One region of the Pectobacterium actinidiae genome, then DNA from elsewhere that is predicted to be linked to it. Evidence: predicted binding sites of a transcription regulator. Region 1 holds the regulator's gene; each other region holds the start of a gene.
The links. The regulator CRP, encoded in region 1, controls carbon source genes, mostly activating them, when cyclic AMP is high. The targets are predictions, from matches to a motif close to ATGTGANNNNNNTCACAT.
Positions count from the first base shown of each region.

Region 2: the regulator CRP is predicted to act here: its motif matches at 1,714-1,731, upstream of aaeR (HTH-type transcriptional activator AaeR).
Region 3: the regulator CRP is predicted to act here: its motif matches at 2,534-2,551, upstream of KKH3_RS20535 (PTS mannitol transporter subunit IICBA).
Region 4: the regulator CRP is predicted to act here: its motif matches at 1,914-1,931, upstream of msrB (peptide-methionine (R)-S-oxide reductase MsrB).

Region 1 covers NZ_JRMH01000002.1:52,731-56,468, reverse strand. Annotated here, with positions in the region: gene argD (bifunctional acetylornithine/succinyldiaminopimelate transaminase) at 1-1,051, shown strand, start outside; gene crp (cAMP-activated global transcriptional regulator CRP) at 1,193-1,825, opposite strand; gene KKH3_RS17850 (OsmC family protein) at 2,199-2,606, shown strand; gene KKH3_RS17845 (phosphoribulokinase) at 2,647-3,516, opposite strand; gene KKH3_RS17840 (YheU family protein) at 3,642-3,738, opposite strand, start outside.
Region 2 covers NZ_JRMH01000001.1:34,841-38,578, forward strand. Annotated here, with positions in the region: gene KKH3_RS00160 (hypothetical protein) at 1-302, opposite strand, end outside; gene KKH3_RS21390 (hypothetical protein) at 312-608, opposite strand; gene aaeR (HTH-type transcriptional activator AaeR) at 761-1,696, opposite strand; gene aaeX (p-hydroxybenzoic acid efflux pump operon protein AaeX) at 2,030-2,233, shown strand; gene aaeA (p-hydroxybenzoic acid efflux pump subunit AaeA) at 2,241-3,206, shown strand; gene aaeB (p-hydroxybenzoic acid efflux pump subunit AaeB) at 3,218-3,738, shown strand, end outside.
Region 3 covers NZ_JRMH01000002.1:683,636-687,373, reverse strand. Annotated here, with positions in the region: gene KKH3_RS20540 (mannitol-1-phosphate 5-dehydrogenase) at 1-395, opposite strand, end outside; gene KKH3_RS20535 (PTS mannitol transporter subunit IICBA) at 457-2,367, opposite strand; gene KKH3_RS20530 (DUF3053 domain-containing protein) at 2,804-3,520, opposite strand.
Region 4 covers NZ_JRMH01000001.1:2,169,064-2,172,801, forward strand. Annotated here, with positions in the region: gene KKH3_RS09170 (D-hexose-6-phosphate mutarotase) at 1-601, opposite strand, end outside; gene gapA (glyceraldehyde-3-phosphate dehydrogenase) at 709-1,704, opposite strand; gene msrB (peptide-methionine (R)-S-oxide reductase MsrB) at 2,048-2,467, shown strand; gene KKH3_RS09185 (YeaC family protein) at 2,600-2,878, shown strand; gene pncA (bifunctional nicotinamidase/pyrazinamidase) at 2,915-3,577, opposite strand; gene ansA (asparaginase) at 3,597-3,738, opposite strand, start outside.

The DNA of each region.
Region 1 (3,738 bases):
TCATCCTGCGCTGGTGAATGCATTGCAACAGCAGGGTGAAAAGCTGTGGCACACCAGCAATATCTTCACCAACGAACCTGCGCTACGCCTCGCCAGCAAATTGATTGATGCCACTTTTGCCGACCGCGTGTTCTTTGTTAATTCCGGTGCTGAGGCTAACGAAGCTGCCTTTAAGCTGGCGCGCCACTATGCGGTTAAACGCCATAGTCCGTATAAAACCAAGATCATCGCTTTCTATAATGCGTTTCATGGCCGGACGCTGTTCACCGTCTCGGTTGGCGGACAGCCTAAATATGCCGATGGTTTCGGGCCTAAGCCTGCGGATATTGTCCATGTTCCCTTCAACGATCTGGCGGCGGTCAAAGCGGTGATGGACGATCACACCTGTGCAGTCGTGCTGGAGCCGATTCAGGGTGAGGGTGGTATTACGCCTGCGACGCCTGAATTTTTACAAGGCGTGCGCGATCTGTGCGATCAGCATAAGGCGCTGCTGGTGTTTGATGAAGTACAGAGCGGGATGGGACGTACCGGTAAATTATTCAGCTACATGCACTATGGCATCACGCCGGATATTCTCACGACCGCGAAAGCGCTGGGTGGCGGCTTCCCGATTAGTGCAATGCTGACGACGGAAGAGATCGCATCGGCCATGACGGTTGGGGTACACGGCACCACTTATGGCGGTAATCCGTTGGCTTGTGCCGTAGCGGAAGCGGCGCTGGATATCATTAACACGCCGGAAGTGTTATCAGGCGTGGCGGATCGTCACGATCGGTTTGTCAGTGAGCTTGAGAAAATCAATCAGCAGTACGGCGTATTCGAACAGGTTCGCGGTATGGGGCTGCTGCTGGGTGCAGAACTGAAACCGCAGTGGCATGGCCGTGCGGGTGAGTTTCTGGCCGCAGCAACGGCTCAGGGGTTGATGGTTCTGATGGCTGGGCCTAACGTGATCCGTTTTGTACCCTCGTTGATCATTGATGAAGACGATATTGCGCAGGGGATGGAGAAATTCGCCAACGCCGTCGCGCAGGTCGTTAAGACAGCAAACTGATTAGACATAAAAAACGTAGGGAACGTTTTAACGTTGCGTTAGCAACGACCCGAAAGGGGGCGGCCAGGGATGGCATGCCATAAAAAAAGCGTGAGGCCGAGGCTTCACGCTTTTTTATTGGTAGGGTACAGCGACAGCGGGTTAGCGAGTGCCGTAAACGACAATCGTTTTACCGTGTGCAGAGATCAGGTTCTGGTCTTCTAACATTTTCAGAATGCGACCCACGGTTTCACGCGAGCAGCCAACGATTTGCCCAATTTCCTGACGGGTAATTTTAATTTGCATGCCATCTGGATGCGTCATGGCATCAGGTTGTTTGGCCAGGTTGAGTAGGGTTTGAGCAATACGGCCAGTCACATCAAGGAAGGCGAGGTTGCCGACTTTCTCAGAGGTAACTTGAAGTCTGCTTGCCATTTGGGCTGACAGACGCATGAGGATATCCGGGTTAACCTGGATGAGCTGGCGGAATTTTTTATAGGAAATTTCAGCCACTTCACAGGCGGTTTTTGCCCGAACCCAGGCGCTACGCTCCTGACCTTCTTCAAACAGGCCTAGCTCGCCGATAAAATCGCCCTGATTGAGGTAGGAGAGGATCATCTCCTTGCCTTCTTCATCTTTGATTAGCACTGCGACAGAGCCTTTCACGATGTAGTAAAGCGTTTCTGCTTTTTCACCTTGGTGAATAAGCGTGCTCTTCGATGGATACTTGTGGATATGACAATGGGAAAGGAACCATTCGAGAGTTGGGTCTGTTTGCGGTTTGCCGAGAACCATTCGCTATCATCCTCTGTTGTAATTCACTGCGCAAATTACAGGGGTCAGAGTTCCCTGTACGGCGTGTTTAACTGCTAAAAAATAAAATTCAGTCTAGGCAGAATGACGTCAGGGAATATACTGGAACCACTGTACCCTTGATTTTCCGGTTGCTGCCTTGCCGCATCGTAAACGTGGCTGGGTATATCTGGCCACGTAATCATCTTCTTCGTTTCTGGGTTTGTCCAGAAAAGGTCTATTCTATTTTCGTTTTAACACAGCTTTAAGGATGTGTCTTGTGTTGTCTCGCTTCAGCATGACAAAGCTCTGATTAACGCTGGTTTTTGTACAGTAACGATATAAATTTTCAAAAAATTTTTAGTGGAGAGGCATCATGCAGGCTCGGGTAAAATGGGTTGAAGGCTTAACGTTTTTGGGCGAATCCGCATCAGGGCATCAGATTTTGATGGACGGCAATTCTGGCGATAAAGCGCCCAGTCCGATGGAAATGGTATTGATGTCCGTAGGAGGATGCAGTGCGATTGACGTGGTGTCGATTCTACAAAAAGGTCGCAACGATGTGGCGGATTGTGAGGTGAAATTAACGTCAGAGCGTCGGTCTGACGCGCCGCGTTTATTTACCCACATCAATCTGCATTTTATCGTGACGGGAAAAGGACTGACCGATAACGTTGTCGAACGAGCCGTCGCCCTGTCGGCGGAAAAGTACTGTTCTGTGGCATTGATGCTGGGTAAAGCCGTTGAGGTGACGCACAGTCACGAAATTCGGGTGCTGGCTTAATCGCTTTCTCTGGGCACGACGCTGCCGTGCCCGGTTTTGCTTATTCGATCGTTTTCCCTTCTATCAGCCGCTGCACCAGCGGTGCCATGATTAATTCCATCGCCAAGCCCATCTTCCCGCCGGGAACGACCAGCGTGTTGATGTGGGAGATAAATGACCCCTGCAACATGGCGAGCAGATAGGGATAATCAATATTATCCAGCCCCTGAAAATGAATCACCACGAAGCTTTCGTCCAGTGAGGGAATCGACTTGGCGGCGAACGGGTTGGAGGTGTCCACGGTGGGCACGCGCTGGAAATTGATGTGTGTGCGAGAGAACTGTGGCGTGATATAGGTGATGTAGTCTTCCATCGAGCGGACGACCGAATCCATCACCGCTTCACGCGAGTGGCCGCGCTCATTGACGTCACGAATCAGCTTTTGAATCCATTCCAGGTTGACGATTGGCACCACGCCGACGAGCAAATCGACATGCTGTGCCACGTCGTTTTGCTCGGTGACCACGCCGCCGTGCAGCCCTTCATAGAACAGGATGTCAGTGGGTTCCGGCATCGGTTCCCACGGCGTGAACGTCCCAGGAACCTGATTATAGGGAATCGCTTCATCGTAGGTATGCAGATATTTACGCGTCTGACCGCGCCCGTGCAGGCCATATTCGATAAACGACTGTTCCAGCAGGCTGAAATCATTCGCTTCCGGGCCGAAATAGCTGATGTGGCGTCCTGAATCACGCGCTTTACGAATCGCCATATCCATTTCCGGGCGGGTATAGCGGTGAAAGCTATCGCCTTCCAACTGGGCTGCACGCAGATCAAACTGCTGGAAAATCTTACGGAAGGCCAGACTGGTTGTCGTGGTTCCCGCCCCACTAGAGCCGGTAACCGCAATAATCGGATGCTGATGTGACATAAGGCGCGTGACTCCGTGATCGCGAGGTTCGCACAGACCGAAGGTCTGCGTGCATCCTCAAAAAAGACGTAATTAGTTATCATTGTTAGCATGTTTGGCGCGTTCTTTCACGCCTTTCGCCATGCTCAATAAGGAGCGTGTCCTCCGGCATTGAGCTGGTTACGTGGCATGATATTGAGCGTTTCATGTAACTCAGACCACACCAACACCACCTCGCCAGAT
Region 2 (3,738 bases), on a different contig from region 1:
ATAAAATCCGGTTCCCCACCCAATTCGCAACTTGCCAGATTCAGGATGTCTATCATGTGCGCGGGAACCCTGCTTTCCAACGCTTTACGCTGCACATCCAGTGCTTTCTTAATCATGGGCGTAGACTGATGGGGGATGATGGTAACATTCCCGCAGCGTTCGCAAACGCCAACCAAAACTTGTCTTACCACGCCGCTATTATCGCTGAATGGGACGTCTTTAAGTTGAAACGTCGCCGTTTCAAGTGACTGGCATGTGTTACAGAGAGCGGATTGGGTATCGCCAACTTTGAAAATTTTCATGTCATCGCCTCAGTGGTGGACGCTAATAAAGACACAATCCGGCTCGGTAAAATACCATTTGATATACCACGGTATTCCCCGCTGGTGGCAGCGGATGATATGAACATCAATATGCGCTGCAAAATGATGGGGTGAAGAGGAGTAAGATGACCCCGAAGATTGATAAATAATATCAATGAGTTCTGTTATTGATGTTTGTCCGGTTGCCAGCAAATTCTTCGTGCTGATATTCCTTCTGGCTTCATGCAGCACATTACCTGACTGCAAACAGGCAATAAGCTGCTTTTTGGCATCCTTGAATCCCATCCTTCACCTATAATTGTACGAATTTATTCGTACGTTTTCCATGTAATTTTACTTTCCTGAACGAAGGGAAGAGATATAACGCAAGGATGGTGGGATCGGGATGTGCTTTTTATGAAAGAGGGAAACGCCTCGCATTTTCCTCTTTGCAAAACCTACTTTTTTTCCTCGCTATGATCCTGCCGATAGCCCTGATACGTCAGCGCGACGTTTTTGAAGTATTCCGTCATGTAGTTAATACAGACCTGTACTTTCAGCGGCAGGTTGTCTTTGCGGGTGTAGAGTGCGTAGACCGGACGCGGATCGGAGTGGTAGCGGTTGAACAGGATCTCAATTTCGCCGCGATTGATTTCGTCCACGATCCACATGAGCGGAACGTACGCGATGCCCGCACCGGCTTTGAGCCAGCGCACCAGCGTTTGCGGGTCGTTAGTGACAAAGCGTCCTTGTGGTGTGACGCGAGTCGAAATGCCTTCCGGGGCGATCAGCTCAAACTCGCTATCGGGTCGCACGCTGTATTCCAGCCAGGAAAAATTCACCATATCGGCTGGTTTATCCGGCGTGCCGTGTTGCGCCAGATAGCTTTTCGCGGCACAGACCACCATTGGCATCGAGCCTAAGCGTTTCGAGAATAGGCTGGAATCCTGTAGCGCACCGACGCGGATAACGATATCCAGCCCGTCGGCAATCAGATCGGGAGCCGGAATCCCGGTGACCAGATTGACGGACAAACCAGGGTATTCCTTCAGCATGGCGGCAGTCATGGTGGACAACACATTCTGCGCCATCGTAGAAGAACTGCCGATGCGCAGCGTGCCGATAGGCGTGTTGTTGAAAGCATAAAGTTGCTCATGTACCTCATGAGCTTCATGCAACATGCGGCGACAGCCGTGGTAGTAAATTTTCCCCGCTTCCGTCAAACCAATGCTGCGCGTACTGCGATTAAGCAGCTTAATCTGTAGTTCATCTTCAAGCTTGGTGACGGTCTGGCTGACGGCGGATACGCTCATCTGCAACTGGCGGGCGGCGGCGGTAAAAGAACCAAATTCCACCACGCGGGCAAACACCGACATACTCTTTAGTCTTTCCATTATTCACTCTGGCTTAAAAGTGATTTAGATCACACTATGTAGATAAGGTGATAATAAGCATCCATAATATAGCCTATCCGATGGTTCTGGGCAGAACAGGGCCATTCAATGATTGTGTTTATTTACCCAATTAGAGTAATACGCTGATTTCCCATCGTTAGTCAGCCCCTGCTGACATCGCTATTCATTATTAACGCTATCCCATCCGTTGGCCGTCAGCCTGCGGGATGAAGCGCTTTTGTCTATGCTGAACGTCAGCATCAGACGACATAATTTACCATCCGGTAGCGCACCTGCTCGTTACCGCTCTCTAATAGAAAAAAGGAAAAGAGGATGAGTTCACTCCCGGTTATGGTGCTGTTTGGGCTGTCATTTCCCCCGGTGTTTTTTGTCTTGCTGGTATCGCTGACCCTGTTCTTTGTCGTGAACCGCCTGCTGCAACCGACGGGTATCTATGACTTTGTCTGGCATCCTGCGCTGTTTAACAGTGCGCTGTTCTGCTGTCTGTTTTATTTACTGTTCCGTTACGGTCTGTGAGGTGTCTGTGAAAACGTTCTTTTTATCCTTGTTTAGACAGCAGGCCGTGCTGATCAAAAAACTGAGCCGCGTGGTCATCACGTTGGTGATTGTGCTGTGTGCGATTGTGGCAATCTTTCGTGTCTGGGCGTTCTATACCGAATCGCCCTGGACGCGTGATGCCAAATTTACGGCGGATGTGGTGGCGATCGCGCCGGACGTCAGCGGGCTGCTGACCGATGTGCGCGTTACGGACAATCAGCTGGTAAACAAAGGTGATGTGCTGTTTGTCATCGACCAACCTCGTTACCACCAGGCGGTGGCACAGGCGGAAGCGGATGTTGCTTATTACCAGGCGCTGGTGACGGAAAAACGCCGGGAATCCGGGCGTCGGGCGCGGCTGGGCATCAGCGCAATGTCACAGGAAAATATCGATCAGTCCAGTAATGCATTGGAAACCGCAACGCACCAGCTTGCTAAAGCGCAGGCGGTATTGTCACTGGTGAAACTGGAACTGGAGCGCACCGTGGTACGCGCCCCTGCTGACGGTTGGGTCACCAACCTGCATGTGCAAAGCGGTGAGTTTATCGAACGTGGTAATACGGCGGTGGCGCTGGTGAAAAAGGATTCGTTTTACCTGCTGGCTTACATGGAAGAGACTAAACTTGAAGGTGTTCGCCGTGGCTACCGTGCGGAAATCACCCCGCTGGGTAGCGAAAAAATATTTTACGGCACGGTGGATAGCGTGGCGGCTGGGGTAAACAACAGCAGCAACAGTGCGAACACGAAAGGCCTGGCTAACGTGGATTCCAATCTGGAGTGGGTGCGTTTGGCGCAGCGTGTACCGGTAAAAATCCGTCTCGATCGACAAATGGGCGATCTCTATCCGGCTGGCACCACGGCGACCGTGGTGATCACCGGCGAGCAGGTTAACAACGACAAAAAACCGTCGCCGCTCATTCGCCTTCTCTATCGCCTGCGTGAGTTTGGCTAAGTGAGGCGATGATGAAAACCCCGACGTTTGCGCGTTATCGCTTTGCCTTCAAGTTGAGCTTTGCGATTGTGCTATCCCTGTTTCTGGGCTTCCACCTCCAGTTGGAAACGCCGCGCTGGTCGGTGCTGACGGCCGCGATTGTTGCCGCTGGCCCGGCGTTCGCTGCGGGTGGAGAACCATTTTCTGGCGCAATCCGCCATCGTGGTATTCTGCGCATTATTGGTACGTTTATCGGCTGTATCGGTGCACTTATTATCATTATCGCCACCGTTCGCGCGCCCGTCGTGATGTTGATGCTGTGCTGTATTTGGGCAGGACTCTGCACCTGGGTTTCTTCGCTGGTTAAAGTCGAAAACGCCTATATTTTCGGGCTGGCGGGTTATACCGCGCTGATTATTATTGTATCGACACAGGGAACGCCGTTGCTGACGCCGCAGTTTGCCGTGGAACGCTGTAGCGAGATTGTGCTGGGCATCGTCTGCGCCATTCTGGCGGATTTACTGTTCTCGCCGCGCTCGATCAAGCAGGATGT
Region 3 (3,738 bases), 630 kb from region 1:
TGTTTTAACTGGCTGGTGCCACGCACCATATTTTCACAGGCGATAATGTTCAACGGCCGGGTATTGCCGTCGTGATGACGCTTAACCAGCCCCTGAGCGATAGTTCCGGCGATTTTTTCCAGAATCTGCGGCCCCACAGCGGTCGTCACCAGATCGGCTACGGCGATCAGCGCGACGGCCTCCTGGCTGCCGCTATGAACGGCACTCACGTTGCTGACGGTATCAATGCGCGTGTTATCACCGACAATCCGCACCGTGTAGCTTTTACGGCTGTTCAGGGCATCCAACAGCGGCTGATTGACGTCAGCGAATGTCAGTTCGACGTTGGCATCGGCCAACAATTTCCCAATAAACCCACGGCCAATATTACCTGCGCCAAAATGTAATGCTTTCATGAGACATAACCTTAAAAAAACATAAAAAGAGGCCGCCCGAAGGCGGCACTAGCCACATCAATTAGGCACTCTTTTTACCGGAGAGTAAGTCGAGTACTTCCTGAACATCCAGGGTGTGCGCCAGACGTTCAATGACGGCATCATCATCCAGTGCGTTGGTCAGACTGGTGATGACCTGAATATGTTCGTTGTTGCGGGCAGCAATACCGATAACCAAACGCGCAACCTCATCTTCTTCATCGCCAAAGCGAACGCCTTCAGGATATTGGCAGAAGACAACGCCCGTTTTCAGCACGCGGTCTTTCGCTTCAATCGTACCATGCGGCACGGCAATCGATTCGCCCAGATAGGTGGACGTCAGTTTTTCACGTTCCAGCATCGCTTCAACATACGCAGGCTCAACATAGCCGCCTTTCACCAGCTGTTCACCCGCGAAACGGATTGCCTGCTCTTTGTCTGTTGCATGCTGATTCAGGAACACATTGCCTGCACCTAGTTGGAACAGATTAGTCTGTGCATCGGCAACAGCAGGTGCTGGCGTCGCAACGGCCTCAGACTTCACCGCACCCTGCGCGGCCACAAGACGGGCTGCCAGATCGCTATACAGACCGCTATCAAGGAAGTTGGTCAATGAGATGTGCTGTGCCTGCGGCGCATGACGCATCGCACGCTCGGTCAGATCGCGGTGCGTAATCACCAGATCGACATCGTCCGGCAGGCTATTGATCGCGCTGTTGGTCACCGAAATATTGGCCAGCCCGGCATCCTGAACTTTCTTACGCAGCACACCAGCACCCATCGCGCTGGAACCCATACCGGCGTCACACGCGACGATGATTTTACGCACAGTGCTCATATCACCGCTGACACCGACGTTAGTCGCCGCCGTGCCTTTAGAAGACGCTTTCATTTCCTGCATGCGGCGCGTTGCGTCGCTCAGATCTTCTTCTTTTTGCTTCGTGCTTTTCAGCAGAATCGCCGACACGATGAAGGACACCGCAAAAGCCGCAGCAATAGCCGCAAGGTTAGCGAAGTAAGCGCCTTTTGGCGTCATCGCCAATACCGCCAAAATGGAGCCAGGAGACGCAGGAGAAACCAAACCGCCACCCAGCACGCTCAGCGTAAACACGCCGGTCATCCCGCCCAGAATCACCGCGATAATCAGACGCGGATTCATCAGCACGTAAGGGAAGTAGATTTCGTGAATCCCGCCCAGGAAGTGGATAATCGCCGCACCCGGTGCTGATTCTTTCGCGTTGCCACGACCAAAGAACATGTAAGCCATCAGCACGCCCATACCCGGGCCTGGGTTCGCTTCGATCAGGAAGAAAATAGATTTGCCGGTTTCCGTCGCTTGCTGAATGCCCAGCGGTGAGAAGATACCGTGGTTGATGGCGTTGTTCAGGAACAGAATTTTCGCCGGTTCAACGAAGATAGAGGTAAACGGCAGCAGGTTGTTCTGTACCATCAGGTTAACGCCGGAAGCCAGCACCTGAGAGAAGACTTCAACCAGCGGACCAATTGCCAAAAACGACAGGATTGCCAACAACATACCGATGATACCGGCAGAGAAGTTGTTGACCAGCATTTCAAAGCCGCTCTTGATTTTACCGTCGACCATACGGTCAAAACGTTTGATCGTCCAGCCGCCCAACGGGCCCACAATCATGGCACCGAGGAACATCGGGATATCGGTCCCGACGATCACACCCATCGTTGTAATGGCACCCACGACACCACCACGCTCACCGAATACCAGACGTCCACCGGTATAACCAATCAGCAATGGCAGCAAATACGTAATCATCGGACCGACGAGCTTCGCCAACGTTTCATTGGGGAACCAGCCGGTGGGGATAAACAGCGCGGTAATAATACCCCAGGCGATAAAGGCGCCAATGTTGGGCATCACCATATTGCTGAGGAAGCGACCAAAGTTTTGCACTTTGATCTTAATATCTGGTGAAAGCATAAAAACACACCCCTATTGAAACGCGCTGACAATAAGAGCGCGTGGTCATTATCGTGAGACGGAGTGGCAATAAAACACCGATTACCACAAGAATACTTCCGTCATTATTACTGTATGCAGCGCGGACTCTAACACGCTGTTTTCATACCGCAACTCCACGGCGGTAATGTGACAAAAATCACACAACCACCCTACATCAACGATACAAATAGGTGATTTACTTCACAAAAAACCATTAAAAATGAAAAACTAAACAGATTTTTAGACAAACACAGCGCCCTATATGTGATTTGAATCACACTTTCAAACCCCGCCTTTGTTTTATTTATGTGATGTTAATCACAATTTATTTTCACCCTCTCACCAACCGCGTTCATCTTATCCAGAATACCTCTCCGCCATATCGCATCGTTAACGCGTTGGGACATGGACTCTGCTAGGGATAATTCACGCCATTTATCCCTCTGAGCGCATTCATGACATTCTGCTGCTGCACGGGTAACGCCGCCACCATACTGTTATATTGCGCCACCTGCTGCGGCGTACGGAATTGCACAGACGCGCCATTAAACACGGCCTGATCGCCCTGAGCCTGAAGGAAGTCACCGATCTGAATCAGGTTCTGTGCAAATGCAATCGCATTCGGAATCGCGGGTAACAGCGCGTTGGTGGGCTGTAGTACCGTGCGTGCATACAACCGCTCATAGGGTATTTGCACCTCTTCAGGCTGTTTTAACGTTCGGTGGGCATTGTCTGCCTGCACTTTTGCTGCCTGCACATGCTGGCTCAAAAGGTTCATCGTCCCAATGGATTGCCGCAGATCATCACGCTGTGTCAGATAGTCTTTAGGGACGCGAATACGGGAAATTTGCCCCAGCATCGGCGTTAAACTGCCGGACACCGCCTGATTAAACTGCTGAGAAAAGGTGGTTAAGATCGCATAATCGTTGGCAAAATTGCCAAAGTTCTTCTTTTGCTCTTCCGTCAATGTCGGCAGCCTTCCATCCTGCTGCGACTGTACGCTTTGCAGGAACGCAACGAATGCCTTCCGTTGATCGGCTTCGCTATCACCACAGGCAGCCAACTGCAATGCCGCTAAAATAACCAGAACTGGCAGTAGCCAGCGTGAACGGTACGTCATCAACCTTTTCATTCCCTACTCCTGTTATGCTTACTGCCCCGCCAACCGTTGCTTTACTCAGACAAAACACGCTGACGACGGATTTTCCATGACAAGATTTTCTACGACATAAGCATAGTCGAATCAGGCTGGCTGTGTAGAAATAGGCCAGGTTTGACAACGAATACCGATTGTTCAAGCATCGAGATACACGAGGCGACCACAGGGGTGAGGCGTTCTGTAATGCAGAA
Region 4 (3,738 bases), on a different contig from region 1:
CGGTAAAGACCAAATCGCCTTGCTGTGTTGCCAGCTTGCCCTGATCGACCTTATCAATAAATGACTCACCCAGACCAGTAATGCGAATATCACTGATGTCGCCGATGTTGAAATAGGTGTGCAGCGCGCTGGTGATGCTGTAATCGCCATGTGCTTCCAACTCAATACTGCATTCTTTGCCCAGCTTGAAACGTGCGATGAGCGTGAATTCATGCGGCCAGCTCTTACGCGTTTCTTCATTGTCCCGCAGTGTGAATGTGAGCTGCACACCATGCTCATCTTCGCTGTGGGCGGTAAATTCCCACGGCAGCAGACGGGCAAAACCGTGGTTAGGCTCGGCGAAAGGGCCAAACCAAGGGAAACAAATCGGTACGCCGCCGCGAATAGCAACGTGATGAGTAAAAGGCGTATTGTCGCTCAGCCAGAGCACCTGTGCTTCGTTTTTCGGCTGCCAGCCAAGTAAATGCGCCCCTTGCAATGCGATTGCCGCGCGCACTTCAGGATGATCAACGACGATGAGAGGGAGTTGGTCCAACTGACGCTGGCTGAGGGTTGCGCTAATTTGTTGAGTGACGGGAAGTGCGAAAATTGTGTTATGCATGATAGTGCCTTTTTTTGATTGTTTTTCGTTGTAAAAAGAAATCTGCAATTAACAATAAAAAAGGGCGACATGACGTCGCCCTTTTTTCACAGAATCATCGCTGACGCTTATTTAGAGATGTGAGCGATCAGATCCAGAACCTTGTTTGAGTAACCTGTTTCGTTGTCGTACCAGGAAACCAGTTTCACAAAGTTATCGCTCAGTGCGATACCGGCTTTAGCATCGAATACGGAAGTCAGTTTTTCGCCGTTGAAATCGGTAGAAACCACTTCGTCTTCGGTATAACCCAGAACGCCTTTCAGATCGCCTTCAGAAGCGGCTTTGATTGCTGCACAGATTTCTTTGTAAGACGCTGGTTTTTCCAGACGTGCAGTCAGGTCAACAACAGAAACGTTCGGGGTAGGGACGCGGAACGCCATACCAGTCAGTTTGCCGTTCAGCTCAGGAATGACTTTACCTACTGCTTTAGCTGCACCGGTAGAAGATGGGATGATGTTCTGTGCTGCGCCGCGGCCGCCGCGCCAGTCTTTGTGAGACGGGCCATCAACGGTTTTCTGCGTTGCAGTGGTAGCGTGAACGGTGGTCATCAGTGCTTCAACGATACCGAAGTTGTCGTTGATGACTTTTGCCAGCGGTGCCAGGCAGTTAGTGGTACAAGATGCGTTAGAAACGATTTCCTGACCTGCGTAAGTTTTGTGGTTAACGCCCATAACGAACATCGGGGTGTCATCTTTAGATGGGCCAGTCAGAACGACTTTCTTCGCACCAGCAGCGATGTGCTTACGTGCAGTTTCGTCAGTCAGGAACAGGCCAGTTGCTTCAGCAACGACATCAACGTTAACTTCGTTCCACTTCAGGTTTGCAGGATCGCGCTCTGCGGTAACACGAATGGTTTTGCCGTTAACAACCAGGTGGCCATCTTTAACTTCAACGGTGCCGTTGAAACGACCATGAGTTGAGTCGTACTTCAGCATATACGCCATGTAATCAGCGTCCAACAGGTCGTTGATTGCAACGATCTCGATGTCAGAACGTTCTTGTGCAGCGCGGAAAACAATACGGCCGATACGGCCAAAACCGTTGATACCTACTTTGATAGTCATATATTCCACCAGCTATTGGTTTGTGAATAAAAGGTTGGTTGTAAAATTACAAAAACCTTGCTGAGCGTCAAGCGGAATCGTGTCAATAGTTGCTGTAAGTCAAACCTATGACCAAACTTTGTGCGAAAACCGCTCGACCCTGTAACTAAGTAACATCTAAGACTGATATGAGGGCGGAATGCATCATATAAAGCCTGTGTTGTCTCAATATGTGACGTGTATCACAATTAAATATTCATGCTAATCACATTCCTAATATTAGGCCAGAACGGCCTGTAAGGTTGTTAATTTTTTGTTATAATCAATGATTAATTGAATTGATAACACCCGCTGTGAGACTTCCATGACTAACGACTCTACTTCTCGTACCCCGTCTGACAATACTGAATTGACAGAGATGCAGCGCTATGTCACCCAGCAACGCGGTACGGAGCCTGCGTTTTCAGGTAAATTGTTGCATAACAAGCGAACTGGCGCTTATCACTGCCTGTGCTGCCAGGCTCCGCTGTTTTATTCCGACAGCAAATATGATTCCGGCTGTGGCTGGCCGAGCTTCGATCAGCCTGTTTCCTCAGAGGCGATTCGCTATCTGGAAGATGATTCACACAACATGCGCCGCATTGAGATCCGCTGCGGGCAGTGTGATGCGCATCTGGGGCATGTGTTCCCTGATGGCCCGAAAACCACGGGAGAGCGCTACTGCGTGAATTCCGCTTCGTTGAGTTTTATCGACGACGTTGATGGCGAGCGTGTTGACGGGTAATGTGTCTGCGAGAGGAGTGGCAGTCGCAGGCTGATAACGTTTTAGCTTTAAACGATTCAGCTGCAATGAAACGCTACACAAACTGGAATCCAGTCATAATAAATCTGACCTTTCTCGGAGCAGAAACCGGATATGGAACTCAATGATCTGATCGACGTCATGACGCCAGAAATTTATCAACGGTTAGTCACGGCGGTGGAGCTAGGCAAATGGCCAGACGGTGTCGCGTTGACGGCTGAACAGAAAGAAAACTGCCTGCAAATGGTGATGATGTGGCAGGCTCGCCATAACGAACAGGCTGAGCACATGACGATTGGCACTAATGGCGAAATTGTGATGAAGAGCAAGCAAGAGCTGAAGCGCGAGTTTAACATCGCTGACGCCATTGTTACGTTAAAACCCAACGCGTAACGTGTGAGCAGGCAGCCGCAACGGCTGCCGCTGTTTTCAGTTGTCAGTAACGCTAGGGGCAGAAGACAGCGTAGTAAGAAACTGCGTCATATCCGTCAGTATCGCACCACGCTGCGCCATTTCCCGTAATGCAGATTCGCTGTCATCAGGCGAAAGATTAACGCCACGACAGCCGTCCACCAGAACGTCGGTGTGATAGCCGAGCGCAATCGCATCCAATACGCTGAACTTGACGCAATAATCTGTCGCCAGCCCCAGAATCGTCAAATGGGTGATGTGATTAGCGTGCAGCCACTCATCCAATTCGGTTTTAACCCGATGACCATTATCGAAAAAAGCGCTATAGCTATCGATCTCCGGCTGCGTCCCTTTTTGTACGATCCACTGAATGGCTGACTGATTCAGCGCTGGATGAAAATCAGCCCCGGCGGTTCCCTGCACACAGTGAACCGGCCACCAAATTTGCGGCCATCCGTTTAATTCACCGAGTTCTCCGACTGTGGTATTCGCATTAACAGCAAAGCTGCCGTGATTAGCTGGATGCCAATCCTGACTGGCAATCACTGTTACGCCAGCAGCCACGCAAGCCTCGATAGCATGATTGGCAACGTCAATGACGCGGTCACCTTCATTAACAGCCAATGCGCCGCCAGGACAAAAATCATTTTGCAAATCAACTAATAGCAATGCTCTTTTCATTATCTACTCCGTGATTAACTCAATCTTTATCGCTCAATTCCCCATGCAGGCTCTGCTGCATCAACTGACGAATTTCATCGGCGCTTAAGTCTTGCTGGCTCAACAAGTAATGCAGCTTGGTCAAGGCAGCTTCGACAGTCATATCAAAGCCACTGATGACG